One region of the Rhizobium beringeri genome, then DNA from elsewhere that is predicted to be linked to it. Evidence: predicted binding sites of a transcription regulator. Region 1 holds the regulator's gene; each other region holds the start of a gene.
What was found. The regulator PhoB, encoded in region 1, activates phosphate uptake and scavenging genes when phosphate is short. The targets are predictions, from matches to a motif close to TGTCATNNANCTGTCAT.
Positions count from the first base shown of each region.

Region 2: the regulator PhoB is predicted to act here: its motif matches at 3,257-3,273, upstream of ELH03_RS06300 (alpha-D-ribose 1-methylphosphonate 5-triphosphate diphosphatase).
Region 3: the regulator PhoB is predicted to act here: its motif matches at 2,479-2,495, upstream of ELH03_RS16570 (acid phosphatase).

Region 1 covers NZ_SILG01000001.1:177,988-183,168, reverse strand. Annotated here, with positions in the region: gene ELH03_RS01000 (GcrA family cell cycle regulator) at 1-121, shown strand, start outside; gene phoB (phosphate regulon transcriptional regulator PhoB) at 450-1,133, opposite strand; gene phoU (phosphate signaling complex protein PhoU) at 1,266-1,979, opposite strand; gene pstB (phosphate ABC transporter ATP-binding protein PstB) at 2,024-2,839, opposite strand; gene pstA (phosphate ABC transporter permease PstA) at 2,855-4,177, opposite strand; gene pstC (phosphate ABC transporter permease subunit PstC) at 4,174-5,181, opposite strand, start outside.
Region 2 covers NZ_SILG01000001.1:1,215,193-1,220,373, reverse strand. Annotated here, with positions in the region: gene purM (phosphoribosylformylglycinamidine cyclo-ligase) at 195-1,268, shown strand; gene purN (phosphoribosylglycinamide formyltransferase) at 1,265-1,936, shown strand; gene ELH03_RS06300 (alpha-D-ribose 1-methylphosphonate 5-triphosphate diphosphatase) at 2,030-3,199, opposite strand; gene ELH03_RS06295 (PadR family transcriptional regulator) at 3,435-4,055, shown strand; gene ELH03_RS06290 (FAD-dependent oxidoreductase) at 4,060-5,181, shown strand, end outside.
Region 3 covers NZ_SILG01000001.1:3,285,034-3,290,214, forward strand. Annotated here, with positions in the region: gene urtA (urea ABC transporter substrate-binding protein) at 1-336, opposite strand, end outside; gene ELH03_RS16570 (acid phosphatase) at 524-2,428, opposite strand; gene ELH03_RS16575 (hybrid sensor histidine kinase/response regulator) at 2,607-5,181, shown strand, end outside.

The DNA of each region.
Region 1 (5,181 bases):
GGACGACTTCCATTTCTGCGGCTGCGAATCCCCCGACAATTCGCCCTATTGCAGCTACCACCAGAAGCTCGCCTACCAGCCGGTCAACGAACGCCGCCGGGCAGCAGCGCGGGCCAGCTGAGCGGCGTGACCATCGTTAGAATGCAGAAAACGGGCCGAGCGGCCCGTTTTTTTATGCGATTTTGGTTCGTACCGGTGGCTGCCCCTCATCCGGCTGCCGCTACCACCGGGGTCGAGCCACGGGTCTCGACCCGTCCTTCGGCCCCCTTAACCGGGGCGAAGGGGATATGCCGCGACCTCTCCATTCCCACTCACCTCTCATAGGGCACGGCCCCTCTCCCCGTTTTTACGGGGAGAGGGTTAGGGTGAGGGGCCGCCACTAGAGTGAACGGAATGGCAGTGGACTTGTCCCGAGCATGACGAAAGAGCCGTCGGCCGAGCGGCAGCCCTCAGGCTTCCATCGAATAACCGGCGCCGCGGACGGTGCGGATGACGTCCTGCATGTTGGAAAAATTTAGCGCCTTACGCAGGCGGCCGACATGGACGTCGACGGTGCGCTCGTCGACATAGATGTCGTGGCCCCAGACGCCGTCGAGAAGCTGTGAGCGGGAGAAGACCCGGCCCGGCGACGACATCAGGAATTCCAGCAGGCGGAATTCGGTGGGGCCGAGGCGGACTTCGCGGGTTTTGCGATGGACGCGATGGGTCTCGCGGTCGAGCTCGATGTCACCACATTTCAGGACCGTGGACAGCACCTCGGGACGGGCGCGCCGCAGCATCGCTTTGACGCGGGCAACGAGTTCCGGGGTCGAGAAGGGCTTGACGACATAATCGTCGGCGCCCGTCGACAATCCGCGAACACGCTCGCTCTCTTCGCCGCGCGCCGTCAGCATGATGATCGGCAGGCGCTCGGTTTCCGGCCGCATGCGCAGGCGCCGGCAGAGCTCGATGCCGGAGACGCCGGGCAACATCCAATCGAGGATGAGAAGATCGGGCGTGCGCTCCTGAAGCCGCATTTCGGCTTCGTCGCCACGAAGGATGGTATCGACCTCGAAGCCTTCCGCTTCGAGATTGTAGCGAAGAAGCACGCTGAGGGCTTCCTCGTCTTCAACAACTGCAACTCTCGGGATCATGCGTGTCGGTCTCCTCGCGCATGATCCTTAAATCGGGAGTGATTTAAGCACTGCATCCTGCGCAAAATCAGAATTGGCTGCGACCTCTTGCGCGCCCGGATGGGCGCGCACGCAAGCGGCGGGTGTGGGCGGTTATTCGGTGACCGCGCCGACGGTGTTGGCGCTGTCGTCCTTCGGACGGTCGCCTTCCGGCTGCGCGCCTGTCGTCATGTAAAAGATCGTCTCGGCGATGTTGGTGGCGTGGTCGCCGATGCGCTCGATGTTCTTGGCGCAGAAGAGAAGATGCGTGCAGCTGGTGATGTTGCGCGGATCTTCCATCATGTAAGTCAGGAGCTCGCGAAACAGCGAGGTGTACATCGCGTCGATCTCGTTGTCGCGTTCGCGGATCGCATTCGCCTTGTCGGCGGAACGATTGGTGTAGACATCGAGCACTTCCTTGAGCTGGACGAGCGCCAGCTCGGACAGATGCTCGAGGCCGCGGGCGAGCTTGCGGGGAACGCCGGTGCTTTGGACGGCGATGACGCGCTTGGCGGTGTTCTTGCCGAGGTCGCCAACGCGTTCGAGATCGGCGGCGATGCGGATCGAACCCATGATTTCGCGCAGGTCCGAAGCCATCGGCTGACGGCGGGCGATGGTGACGATCGCCTTGTCGCCGATTTCGCGTTCGGCGTGATCGAGGATCACGTCGTCCGAAATGACCTTCTGCGCCAGCGCGGTATCGCCGTTGACGAGGGCGCGTACGGATTCACTGACCATCTGCTCGGCCAGGCCGCCCATTTCGGAAATCCGCCTGGACAGGAACTTCAAATCATCATCATAGGCAGAAAAAATATGTGTCGATGCCATGGGGCTTTATCCTCGAATAACGGGAAGGCTTGATGTCGCCAAAATCAGCCGAAGCGACCCATGATGTAATCCTGGGTGCGCGGATCGTCGGGATTGGTGAACATCTTGTCGGTGTCGTTCTCCTCGACGAGGTTGCCGAGGTGGAACATGGCGGTGCGCTGCGAGACGCGCGCGGCCTGCTGCATGGAGTGGGTGACGATGACGATCGTGTAGTTCTCGCGCAGCTCGTGGATCAGCTCCTCGACCTTGGCGGTAGCGATCGGGTCGAGCGCCGAGCAGGGCTCGTCCATCAGGATGACTTCAGGGCTGACGGCAACGGCACGCGCAATGCAGAGGCGCTGCTGCTGACCGCCCGACAGGCCGGTGCCGGACTCGTGCACGCGATCCTTGACCTCGTTCCAGAGGCCGGCGCGCTGCAGGCTGGTCTCGACGATCTGGTCGAGATCGGCCTTCGACTTGGCAAGGCCATGGATGCGCGGGCCGTAGGAGACGTTTTCGTAGATCGTCTTCGGGAACGGGTTCGGCTTCTGGAAGACCATGCCGACGCGGGCGCGAAGTTCGACGACGTCGATATCGGGATCATAGATATCGTCGGTGTCGAGGGTGATCTTGCCGGTGACGCGGCAGCCGTCGATCGTGTCGTTCATGCGGTTGAGGCTCCGCAGGAAGGTCGACTTGCCGCAGCCGGACGGGCCGATCAGGGCGGTTACGGTGTTTTCGCGGACGTTCAGGTTCACATCGAAAAGCGCGCGCTTCTCGCCGTAGTAAACCGAGACATCCTTTCCGATCATCTTATACGGGACGTTGCTCATCTTGTGATCCAGCGCCTTTTCAACTGCAGCTTCCGTCAACATGTTCATGATGTGTAACTCCGTTTACCAGCGGCGCTCGAAGCGACGACGCAAGAGGATGGCGCCCATGTTCATGACGATCAGGAACAGGAGCAGGACGATGATGGCACCCGAAGTACGCTCAACGAAGGCACGTTCGGCCTCGTTGGCCCACATATAGACCTGTACGGGCAGAGCCGTCGAGGGATCGAGCGGTGTCGTCGGCGCGTTGGCGACGAAGGCGACCATGCCGATCAAGAGCAGCGGCGCGGTTTCGCCGAGCGCATGCGCCAGGCCGATGATCGTGCCGGTGAGGATGCCGGGCATGGCGAGCGGCAGAACATGGTGGAACACCATCTGCATCTTCGACGCACCGAGGCCGAGGGCTGCGGCGCGGATCGACGGCGGCACGGCGCGCAGTGCCGCACGCGTGGCGATGATGATCGTCGGCAGGGTCATCAGCGTCAGCACCAGGCCGCCGACCAGCGAGGCCGAGCGCGGCAGGCCGATGAAGTTGATGAAGACGGAAAGACCGAGCAGACCGTAGACGATGGAGGGAACCGCGGCGAGGTTGTTGATATTGACCTCGATCAGGTCCGTCAGCTTGTTCTTCGGCGCGAACTCCTCGAGATAGATCGAGGCGGCCACACCGATCGGCAGAGCGAGCACGAGCACGATCAGCATCAGATAGAGCGAGCCGATCAGGGCGACGCCAAGGCCTGCGGCCTCCGGACGGCTGGAATTGCCGTTGACGAAGAGGCCGGTGTTGAACTGCTTGTGGAGAGCGCCGCTCGCCTTAAGCTCGTTCATCCAGGCAACCTGCTTATCGTTGACCTTGCGGTTCTTCTCATCGACCGACAGGTCGATCTGGCCCTTGCTGGCGCTATCGACATTGGCGTCGGCGAGCACCGTGACATTGACCGTCTTGCCGATGAGCGACGGATCGGCGACGACCATGTCGCGGAGCTGGACCGGCGCACCCTTGGAGAGCATGGCGGATGCATCGCGCACATCGGGACGGCTCGAGGCATTGACGTTCAGCTGCTTGACGATCGCGTCGCGCAGGAGAACCGGGTAGTTGGCGGCGATCAGCACCGAAGGGTCGGTCGCACGCTTATTGTTCGGGTCGATCGTCTTCTCGGAAAATTCGATCGGCAGGGTGATCGCCGTCTGCTGGAAGGCGGTATAGCCTTTGCCGATCACCGTCCACAACAGGATGAAGAGGAAGACGAGACCGAAGGTGATGGCGGCGATGCCATAGGCCTGGAACCGGCGCTCGGCGGCGTAGCGGCGCTTGATGCCGATATCGCGGCGCACTGGCGCCTTGGAAACGGTGACGCCTGATGTGGGAGAAACAATATCCGTCATTCGTACTGCTCCCGGTATTTGCGCACGATGTAGAGCGCATAGATATTGAGGCAAAGCGTGATGCAGAACAGCGTGATGCCAAGGGCAAAGGCAACCAGCGTCTGCGGCGAGGTGAACTCAAGGTCGCCAGTCAGCTGGTTGACAATCTTGACGGTCACCGTCGTCATCGGCTCGAAGGGGTTGATCTGGATGCGGGCGGCGACACCGGCGGCCAGCACGACGATCATGGTTTCGCCGATGGCGCGCGAGGCCGTCATCAGCAGCGCGCCGACGATGCCGGGAAGAGCGGCCGGCAAAACCACTTTCTTGATGGTTTCGGAGCGTGTGGCCCCAAGACCGAGCGAACCGTCACGCAGGGCGCGGGGCACAGCGGTGATGATGTCGTCCGACAGCGAGGACACGTAGGGGATCAGCATGATGCCCATGACGATGCCGGCCGTCAGAACGCTCTGCGCCTGGATGAAATTGCTGTAATTGCCGGACAGAAGGCCGCTGATCTGGGCGGAGAAATCGCGCAGGAACGGACCGACGGTGACGAGCGCGAAGAAGCCGTAGACGATCGTCGGAATGCCGGCGAGCACTTCGAGGAGCGGCTTGGCGATCGAGCGCACCCTCATCGAGGCGTATTCGGCCATGTAGATGGCGGCAAAGAGGCCGACCGGCACGGCGACCAGCATCGCGACCAGGCCGATATAGATCGTGCCGAGCAGCAGCGGGATGAGGCCGAACTGACCGAAGGACGAGCTGCCGGCGCCGGCAAAGCGCGGATCCCAGACGGTGCCGAAGAAGAAGTCCATGGCGGGAACGGCCGCAAAGAAGCGGGCGGCTTCCGACAGCATGGAGAGCACGATGCCGATCGTCGTCAGAATGGCGATCGAGGAGGCGAGCAGCAGGCCCCAGAGCATGACGCGCTCGACCCGGTTGCGGGCGCGGAAGCGCGGAGCGATGGAACGCAGGGCATAAAACGCGCCGGCAATGGCGAGAGCGAAGACAACAGCCGTCAT
Region 2 (5,181 bases), 1.0 Mb from region 1:
CGGCCATTCAGCACATAGGATGCAGGCGCAAAGATGGTCAACCCTGTCGCGCCAAATCCCCGACAGGCCGGAGGAAGACGCGGGAAATTGGGGGCTTTTGCCATGCAACGCTTGCATAAAAGCCCCTGTCATGCAATTGCGACCGGCAGATGACGCGGCACGTTTGCCGCCTGAAATAGCCATCGGAGACCAGCATGAGCCAGTCTGGGAAAAACGGCCTGACATATAGCGACGCAGGCGTCGACATCGATGCCGGAAACCTCCTCGTCGAGAAGATCAAGCCGGCGGTGCGCTCGACGCGCCGTCCCGGCGCCGACGGCGAGATCGGCGGCTTCGGCGGACTTTTCGACCTCAAGGCCGCAGGCTTTACCGATCCGGTTCTCGTCGCCGCCAATGACGGCGTCGGCACCAAGCTGAAGATCGCGATCGATGCCGACTATCACGACACCGTCGGCATCGACCTGGTCGCCATGTGCGTCAACGATCTCGTGGTGCAGGGCGCCGAGCCGCTGTTCTTCCTCGATTATTTCGCGACCGGCAAGCTCGACCCCGACCAGGGCGCGGCCATCGTCGGCGGCATTGCCGCCGGCTGCCGCGAGGCCGGCTGCGCGCTGATCGGCGGCGAGACGGCCGAGATGCCGGGCATGTATTCCTCGGGCGACTACGACCTCGCCGGCTTTGCCGTGGGTGCTGCCGAACGCGGCAAGCTCCTGCCGTCAGGCGATATTGCCGAGGGCGACGTGATCCTCGGCCTTGCCTCCTCCGGCGTCCATTCCAACGGCTTTTCGCTGGTGCGCAAGATCGTGGAACTGTCCGGCCTCGACTGGAGCGCAGCCGCACCTTTTGCTGAAGGCCGGCTGCTCGGCGAAGCCCTGCTCGAACCGACCCGCATCTATGTGAAGCCGCTTCTGAAGGCGATCCGCGAGACCGGCGCCATCAAGGCGCTGGCGCACATCACCGGCGGCGGCTTCCCGGAAAACATTCCACGCGTCCTGCCGAAGCACCTGGCGGCCGAGATCGATCTTGACGCCGTCAAGGTTCCGCCGGTGTTTTCGTGGCTCGCCAAGACTGGCGGCGTCGAATCCAGGGAAATGCTGCGCACCTTCAACTGCGGCGTCGGCATGATCGCCGTCGTCGCCGGTGAGAATGTCGCGGCGGTTTCCGCGGCACTCGAAGCCGAGGGCGAGACGGTTATCACGCTCGGCCGCATGATCGCCCGCGACGAAGGCGCTGCCGGCACGGTGTATAAGGGTACGCTTGCCATATGAGCTCACCGCGCAAACGCGCCGTCGTCTTCATATCAGGCAGCGGCTCCAACATGATGGCGCTGGTTGCGGCGGCGAAGGCAGCCGACTACCCCGCTGAGATCGTCGGGGTGATCTCCGACAAGGCGGATGCCGGCGGGCTTGCCAAAGCGGCAGCCGAGGGCATTTCCACCTTTGCTTTTCCCCGCAAGGACTACGCCAGCAAGGATGCGCATGAGGCGGCGATCTTTTCGGCGCTCGACGAGCTTAAACCCGACATTCTCTGCCTGGCAGGCTACATGCGGCTGCTGACGGCGACATTCATCCAGCGCTACGAAGGCCGGATGCTCAATATCCACCCTTCCCTGCTGCCCTTGTTTCCGGGCCTGCATACACATCAGCGAGCGATCGACGCCGGTATGCGGATCGCCGGCTGCACGGTGCATTTCGTCACCGAAGGCATGGATGAGGGGCCGGTGATCGGCCAGGCGGCCGTGCCGGTTCTTTCCGGCGACACCGCCGAAAGCCTTGCCGCGCGCGTGCTCACGATCGAACACCAGATCTATCCGCAAGCCTTGCGGCTGTTTGCCGAAGGCCGGGTTACGATGGAAGGCGGCAAAGCCGTCGGCGCTGAGGCATCGACCGCAGCACCCAAAGCTCAGCTGATTTCGCTCATCGGCGACCGCGCCTAAAGCGCATCGGATGGAAGCATGCGGCGCGCTTTAGGTCTTTGATTTATGCGTGTCGTTATCCCAAAACCGCTGCGCACTTTTGGGCGACGTGCATTAAGCTGCCAAAGCCCTTAACGGATGCAGGGTGCCGTCGCTGTAGACGAAGCGACCGGCGCGGAACGTGGCGCGGATGCGATTGATATCGCCCGGCTCGACCACGACAAGATCTGCACGCTGGCCGATGGCGATCTCGCCGCGATCCGACAAGCCGGCGGAACGGGCCGCATTGCCGGTCGCCATGGCAACGGCTGCCGGCAGGCCGCCTTCCACCATGTCGGCAAGCTTGAAAATGCCAGGCACGAAGGCAGCCGGATGATAGTCGGCGGCGATGACGCTCAGCAGGCCGGCCCTTGCGGCATCCAACGCACTGAGATTGCCCGACATCGACTGGCCGCGCAGCGCGTTCGGCGCCCCCATCAGCGTCCAGAGACCGCGGCGGCGCGCCTCCTCGGCCGCAGGTGCGGTGACCGGAAACTCGCTGATGGTGACGCCAAGATCGTGCATCTCGGCGACTTTTTCGACGCTGTCATCGTCATGTGAGGCAAGCGACAGCTTGTGCTTCAGCGACAGCGCGACGATCTCCTTCAGCTTGGCCCCGATGTCAGGATTGTTGCGCATGGCGATGCGCTTGGCGACGATCTCCGCCGCCATTTCCTCGGAGATGGCGCGCCGCTCGGAAATGCTGAGGATGTAGCTTTGCAGGTTGTTGTATTGGCCCTGGCCCGGCGTGTGGTCGGTCAGGGAGACCATGTCGATCTGATCGGCATCCAGCAGGCGCTCGAGCGCGGGAGCTGCCCCGACATTGGTGATTTCGTAACGGGCGTGGACGCGGTGGTCGATTAGCAGATCGTCACGCAGGCGGTTGATGCCCTCGATCACCGCTGATGTCGTCTCCAGCGAGCGGACATGCCCGTAGACGCTCTCGGTCGCAAAGGAGACGGCGGCAAACGCCGTCGTGACACCGGCGGCGGCAAGTTTCTTGTCGAGTTCGTGGATGCCAAAATCGATCGGCATCGTCGCGTTCGGCCGTGGGGCGATCTCGCGCTCGATCATGTCGCCGTGCAGGTCGACGAATCCGGGCATCAGCAGCCGCCCGCCGCCATCAATGGCAGCACCGGCCACCGGCTCCGGCCTGATCTCGGCGATGGCGCCATCCTCAACACGCACGGAACCTTCACTCACCACCTCGTTTGGGAGAACGAGGGTGAAATTGCTGAGCCACATAGGCTTTCTCCTGACCGGATCCGATGATTGACAAACCGCAGCGGATAGAACCGCTTCGTGACAGTCGTATGAAATTTCGCGCCGTATCATCTTAAAGCGGAAACTTGCGCTTTGGAAATGGTTGGATGCGCTCGCCCCTCGGATTCACGGCCATAGATCCAGCCGGCGCCTGTCCAGGAGCCAACGCTTGGTCACCGCATTGACTAGTCATAAACTAACTAGTAATACTATGACTATGAAAATGATCAAACGCTCTCCAATCGCGCTCGCCGTCCTTGCAATGCTCATGGAAGAACCGCTGCATCCGTACCGAATGCAGCGACTCATCAAGGAGCGCGGCAAAGACGAGGTGATCAATGTCACGCAGAGGGCGAGCCTTTATCAAACAATCCAGCGGCTCGAACGCGAGGGTTTGATCACCCCGCAGAAAACAGTCCGGGATGACAAGCGTCCCGAGCGGACCGTGTACGAGATAACCGCGAAGGGCCGCGAAATCGCGCTGGAATGGATGCGGGCGATATTGTCGACCTTAACGCAGGAATATCCGGAATTCCCCGCAGCGATGTCATTTCTTCCTCTGCTTACGCCGAGCGATGTGGCGAGCCAGCTTGAGCTCAGAGCAAAAGCCATCGAGTCAGAACTTCGCCGGATCGACGAAGTCCTGCAGGAAGCGCAGGCCGTTCCAAGGCTCTTCCTTCTCGAGATGGAATATCTCCGAGTGCTTCACGCAGCCGAATTGTCCTGGGTCAACAGCATTGTCGGGGACCTAAGCGCCCAGCGCATCACCTGGACAGAGGAGTGGCTGAGGCAGATCGCCGCCAAGTTCTCCATCGACCCCAAACTCGACCAGGATTAGCACCATGAAGGTTTTGATTATCGGCGCCGGGACTGGCGGTCTAGCACTCGCACATCTGCTTAAGCAGGCTGGGGTTTGCATGGCGGTCTATGAGCGCGACCTTGCGCCGAACACCGACAGCGGTGGTTATCGCGTCGGCATCAGCCCGGCTGGAAGCCGAGCGCTGAAAGCCTGTATCCCCGGCGAACTCTACGATCTCTATGTCGCCACCTGCGCCAGGTCGCCGCGCTATTTCAACATGCTCACTGAACAGCTGGGCGAGGTGCTGAGCTTCGATGTCGATGATGCAGGCCCGAACGCTCTCGACGATGAAAGGAATGTTATTCGAAAGACGCTGAGGCGGGTTCTGCTCAGGGGACTTGAAGATGACGTCTTCTTCGGGAAGGCGCTTCAAGGTTACTCAAATAACGCCGACGGGTCGGTCACCGCCAGCTTTCAGGATGGAAGCCTCGCGACGGGAGATGTGCTGGTGGGCGCTGACGGCACCAGCTCCGCAGTACGCAGGCAACGCTTGCCGGAAGCGCGACTGGAAGACACGGGAATCGTATCGCTCGGGGGCAAAATTCCTATGACAGTCGAGACGAAAGCTCTGCTGTCGGACAAAATGTTCAAAGGCATGTCGCTGATTATGGCACCGATGGGCTTCGGCGCAATCATTCACTCGCTCGAGTTCGCCGACAGCCGAAGTGACCCTGGTGTCGCTGATCGTTGGCCGGATTTCGTCGAGGCATTCGACGAGGACAGCATCGGCTGGGGCATATGGGGCGCTCGGCAGAATTGCCCGCGGGATCCGGCCGGCCTGAGCGGCGAACAATTGAGAGAGCTGGGCCTGGAGCTCGCTCGGGACTGGCATCCGCATTTGCGTGCTCTCATCCGCATGACGGAACCGTCGACGATCCGCGATATCAAGGTAAGGACCTCGGTCCCGCTGACGCCTTGGGCGAGTTCGAATGTCACTCTGCTCGGTGACGCCGTCCATACGATGACACCCGGACGAGGCGCGGGCGCCAATACAGCGCTTCGCGATGCCGCTCTGCTTGGACGCATGCTGGTCGAAGCGGACCAGGGACGAAAGCCGCTCGTCGAAGCCATACATGCCTACGAAGTCGAGATGCTTCGCTACAGT
Region 3 (5,181 bases), 3.1 Mb from region 1:
GCGCGACGAGGACGTCCAGCAACCGAAGACGGCGGCAACCTTGTCCTTCTGGATCAACTCACGTGCCTTTTCGGCAAACAGCGGCCAGTCGGAAGCCGGGTCGACGACGACGGCCTCAAGCTTCTTGCCGAGAAGGCCGCCCTTCTTGTTCTGCTCGTCGATGAGCATCAGCATGGCGTCCTTGAGCGTGGTCTCGGAGATGGCCATGGTGCCGGAAAGCGAGTGCAGAATGCCGACCTTGATCGTGTCGTCGGCGGCAACAGCACCGCTGAAGGCAGCCGAGGCCGCCATGACGGCGCCGAGTGCAGCGCCAGTAATAGTAGTTCTGAGATTCATCTGGTTGAGCCCCTCTTCTTGTTCCGCAACAGGCCGGAAACGGAGATTAACTGTTGCTTAAGGGACTATCGGGCGCTGCAACGCAAAAACACATACGCAAAATGACGTAGGCGCGGGGGTCAAACAGGCAGACCAGGGAAGGAAGGGCATCCCCGTGGCCGGAGATGCCCTGTCTCGATACCGGAATTTATCCGTCGATCGTCAAAGTGACTGATGTCGGGCCGTAGGAGAGGCTCGCCTTGTGGCCGGAAACCGTGAACTTGCCGAAGGTGCCAGTCACTGCACTCGCCTTCAGGATTTCGATCTTCGTTCCGGGCGTTGGGGCATAGCCATCGGCAAGTGTCACTTCGAGGTCGCCGGCCAGCACTGCCTTGCCTTCGACAACCAGCGTGCCAGCGCCGTTTTCGCCGAGCGCCGGCTTCGTCGTGGCATTGGCGACCTGCTGATAGTCACCGCTCACGGTCAAAGGCTTGTCGGCCGCCAGAACGAGCGAGCCGCCATTGACCATCAACCCGCCACGACCGAAGGCCGACGGCGACACGGCCACCAGCGCGCCCTCTTCAAGCACGGTGCCGCCGGCATAGCTGTTGGCGCCCGACAGCCCGAGGATGCCGTTGCCGCGCTTCACCAGCCCTCCCTTGCCGGTGATGTCGTTCCGCCAGGAGTCGATCGAATTGAACCCGCCCTTTGCCGCGTCCATCGTCACGGTCACGTCCTGTTCGAACGCAGCGTAACCATCGGCGGCGGCAAACAGGTTGAGACGGCCGTAACCTTCCGCATCGTCGAGGAGCGGGTAGCCGGAGGCGATCTCGGTCGACTTCAGCACGTCGCGGCGCTGCTCGCCGTCCAGATAGGGCAGGCGTGTTTCGAGAAGTGCTTCGGCACCCTGCGGCACGCGAGCCGGCTGATCGGTCGCATGGATCGTCGGCAGGCCGTAGCTCAGGCGCTGCAGCACGTAAGCGCGATTGGCGTCATGATCGGCGAAACGATCTGTAGCCAGCGGTGCTGCATGGGCCGCGACCTCGAGCGCGCCCGCATCCGCAACGCCTGACTTGGCGACGAGCCATGACTGCGCCTGGCTGTAAGCATCCCTCTTCAGCGCCGCATTGTCGGCCTTGTTCAGATTGTAGACGACCGTGGCGGTGCCGAGCATCCGGCCGCCCATCACGTCGAGAGGAGAATGCATGCCGGCGAGGATGCGGTCTTCACCCAGCTCGCTGGCGCGCGTGATCATTTCCTGAAAGCGCTGCGGCACGAGATAGGCCATGGAAAGCGCATCCCGCCAGGCTTCCGCCGTATGCCCGCTCGGGAAACCGCCGTCCTCGACCGGCTTGCCGCTCTTGGCGGGCTCCAGCGTCGGGACGACCGACACATTCTGGCTCCAGCGGTAGGGACGGCCATATTTGAAATAACGTTTTGCCGGCTCCGTCGAGCCGTCACCGCTTGCGGCGTTGATGAAGTCGATTGCAAGGCCCATGTCGGGATTGGCATCGGTCTTGTTTTCCGCGTCCGGCTTGCTGCCGGCGCCGCGATTGTTGCCCTTGTCGTCATATTTGACCGTTGTCGCGTCGGTCGCCACCTCGGTGATCGTGGTGGTCTGCTTCGAACCGGCCTTCCAGGCATCCGTCAGCGGACCAAGGCCGTCGACGATGCTGGCATTCTTGCCGCGCCGATCGTCGAGATAGGCAGCCACCGCCTGATCGGCCGTCCGCGCCCGCGTCGCATTGACGACATAGGCAATGTTGGCGTCATGGACGGCCTGGTTGACGATGTGGCCGTCGGTCTTGCTGGCGGGAATGCCGTCCCAATCCGTCTTGGCGACAGCCGGGCAATTGTCCTTGGCCGGGGCTTCGACACCCGCATCGACGAAAGGCGTGCGCGGTGTCCAGATTTCGAGGAAGCCGGAGAGAAGGTGAACCGCAGCGTTGGTGTCGACCGTCGAGAAGCAGGCGTCACCGCGCTTGTTGGTGTTTCCGGCCTGCGCATAGGGAGCTTTCGCCGCCGTGGCCTGCTCGGCGCTGGCAAGCGATGGCACGATAGAAAGCAGGCAAACGAGGGCAGTGCTCAGGCGGCAAAGGCTTAAAGCAGACATGGTGATACCCGAAATGGTTGAACGAACGCCGGGAGAGTTAGAGTTCTTATGTGACAGATCAATTGCAAAAATATTGCCATTCTGTGAACCAGTTGGCGTCCGCCTCTTGCCTTTCCCATCCATCCCGCCAAAACTGGCTGGAAGACGATGAGCCCAACCAGATTGCCGGAAAGAGGGCATGACAGCGCGCCAACGCATCATTCCGGTGAGACGCGAATACAATCGCTGGGTCGCCAACCAGACGCTGGAAGACTATGCGCTGCGCTTCACCGCAAAGAGCGCCCGGCATTTCTCCTCGCAGCGCATCTCGCAGACGGCGATCGGCGCGATCTCCTTCCTGGCGCTGGAGGCGATCGGCGGCGCGATCACCCTCTCCTACGGCACCACCAACGCCTTTTACGCCATCATCGTCGCCTCGATCGCCATGCTGGCGATCGGCCTGCCGATCAGCCGCTACGCCATCCGCCACGGCGTCGACATCGATCTTCTGACGCGCGGCGCGGGCTTCGGCTACATCGGCTCAACCATCACCTCGCTGATCTATGCAAGCTTCACCTTCATGCTGTTTGCGATCGAGGCTTCGATCATGTCCGGGGCGCTGGAGCTCACCCTCGGCATCCCACTCTGGATCGGCTACATCATCAGCGCCGTCATGGTGATCCCGCTGGTAACGCACGGCGTGCGGCTGATCAGCAAGTTCCAGCTGATGACCCAGCCCTTCTGGATCGTGCTGAATATCCTGCCCTTCATCTTCATCGCCTTGCTGGACTGGGAAAAGTTCGATCTCTGGCGCGCCTTTGCCGGCATTCGCCATGCCTCCGGCCCGCCCGGCACCATCGCCGAATTCGATCTGGTGGAGTTCGGCGCTGCTTCTGCCGTCATCCTGGCGCTGATGTCGCAGATCGGCGAACAGGCCGATTTCCTGCGCTTCCTGCCGCCGGACCCGCAGCGCAAGTGGCGCCATCGCCTGGCCATCTTTCTCGCCGGGCCCGGCTGGGTCATCATCGGCGCGCCGAAGCTGCTTGCCGGTTCATTCCTGGTCGTGCTGACCTTCACCTCAGGCGTCCCCCTCGATCGCGCCGCCGACCCGGCGCAGATGTATCTGACAGCCTTCGGCTACATGGTCCCCTGGCACAATGCCGCGCTGCTATTGATGGCCGCTTTCGTCGTCGTCTCGCAGCTGAAGATCAACGTGATGAACGCCTATGCCGGCTCGCTCGCCTGGTCGAACTTCTTCTCGCGGCTGACCCATAGCCATCCCGGCCGTGTCATCTGGCTGGTCTTCAACGTCGCGATCGCCCTGCTTTTGATGGAACTCGGCATCTACCGGCTGCTGGAGGAAACGCTCGGCATCTTCTCGATCATCGCCATGGCCTGGCTCTGCACGATTTCCGCCGATCTCTTCATCAACAAGCCGCTGGGGTTGGCTCCTCCCGGCATCGAGTTCAAGCGCGCCCACCTCTACGACATCAACCCGGTCGGCCTCGGCGCCATGACGCTGTCGGCGACGGTGTCGCTGACTGCCCATTTCGGCGCCTTCGGCGAAATCGCCGCCTCGCTCGCCCCCTACATCACCCTCGTCATCGCCCTGATCGCCTCGCCTGTCATCGCCTGGGCGACGAAAGGCAAATTCTATCTCGCCCGCAAGCCGCGCCAGAGCTGGAAGAACCTGACGAGCATTACCTGCTCGGTCTGCGAACACCCGTTCGAGCCGGAGGACATGGCCTGGTGCCCGGCCTATGCCGCGCCGATCTGCTCGCTCTGCTGCTCGCTCGACAGCCGCTGCCACGACATGTGCAAGCCGGCTGCCCGTTTCAACGCGCAGGTCGGCACCGTCGCCAAGGCGCTGCTGCCTGAAGCCATTCTGGGGAAGCTGACGACGCGCCTTGGCCGCTACGGCATCGCCGTCGTGCTCGCATTGACCGCCATCGGCGCGATCCTGGCGATGATCGCCCATCAGGTCGCCTCCGCCTCACCCGCGACGGGTGAGGTCGTCAACCGCACCATCCTCATCGTCTTCTTCGTCTTCTCGGTGATCTCGGGCGTTGTCTGCTGGTTCTATGTGCTCGCCCATGACAGCCGCGTCGTTGCCGAGGAGGAATCCTCGCGCCAGAACACGCTGCTGCTCAAGGAAATCGCCGCCCACAAGAAGACCGACGCCGCCTTGCAGAACGCCAAGGAGACGGCCGAGGCCGCCAACCGTGCCAAGAGCCGCTATGTCGTCGGGCTCAGCCATGAATTACGCACGCCGCTGAACGCCGTGCTCGGCTACGCCCAGATCCTCGAACGCGACGAGACCATTCCGGCGCCGCGCCAATCCTCGATCAAGGTCATCCGCCGCAGCGCCGAACACCTCTCCGGGCTAATCGACGGCCTGCTCGATATTTCCAAGATCGAGGCCGGCCGCCTGCAGGTCTATTCCAACGAGATCAATATTCAGGATTTCCTCGACCAGATCGTCGATATGTTCCGCCCGCAGGCGCAGGCAAAGGGGCTCGCCTTCGTCCATGAGCGATCGCCGGCCTTGCCGCAATTCGTCCGCACCGACGAAAAGCGCCTGCGCCAGATCCTGGTCAACCTGCTCTCCAATGCCATCAAGTTCACCGACGAAGGCAGCGTCACCTTCGATGTCGGCTACCGCAGCCAGGTGGCGACCTTCACCGTCGCCGATACCGGCCGCGGCATCACGGAAAAAGACCTGCCCCGCATCTACGAACCCTTCCAGCGCGGCGAGGCCGAAAGCGTGCGGCCAA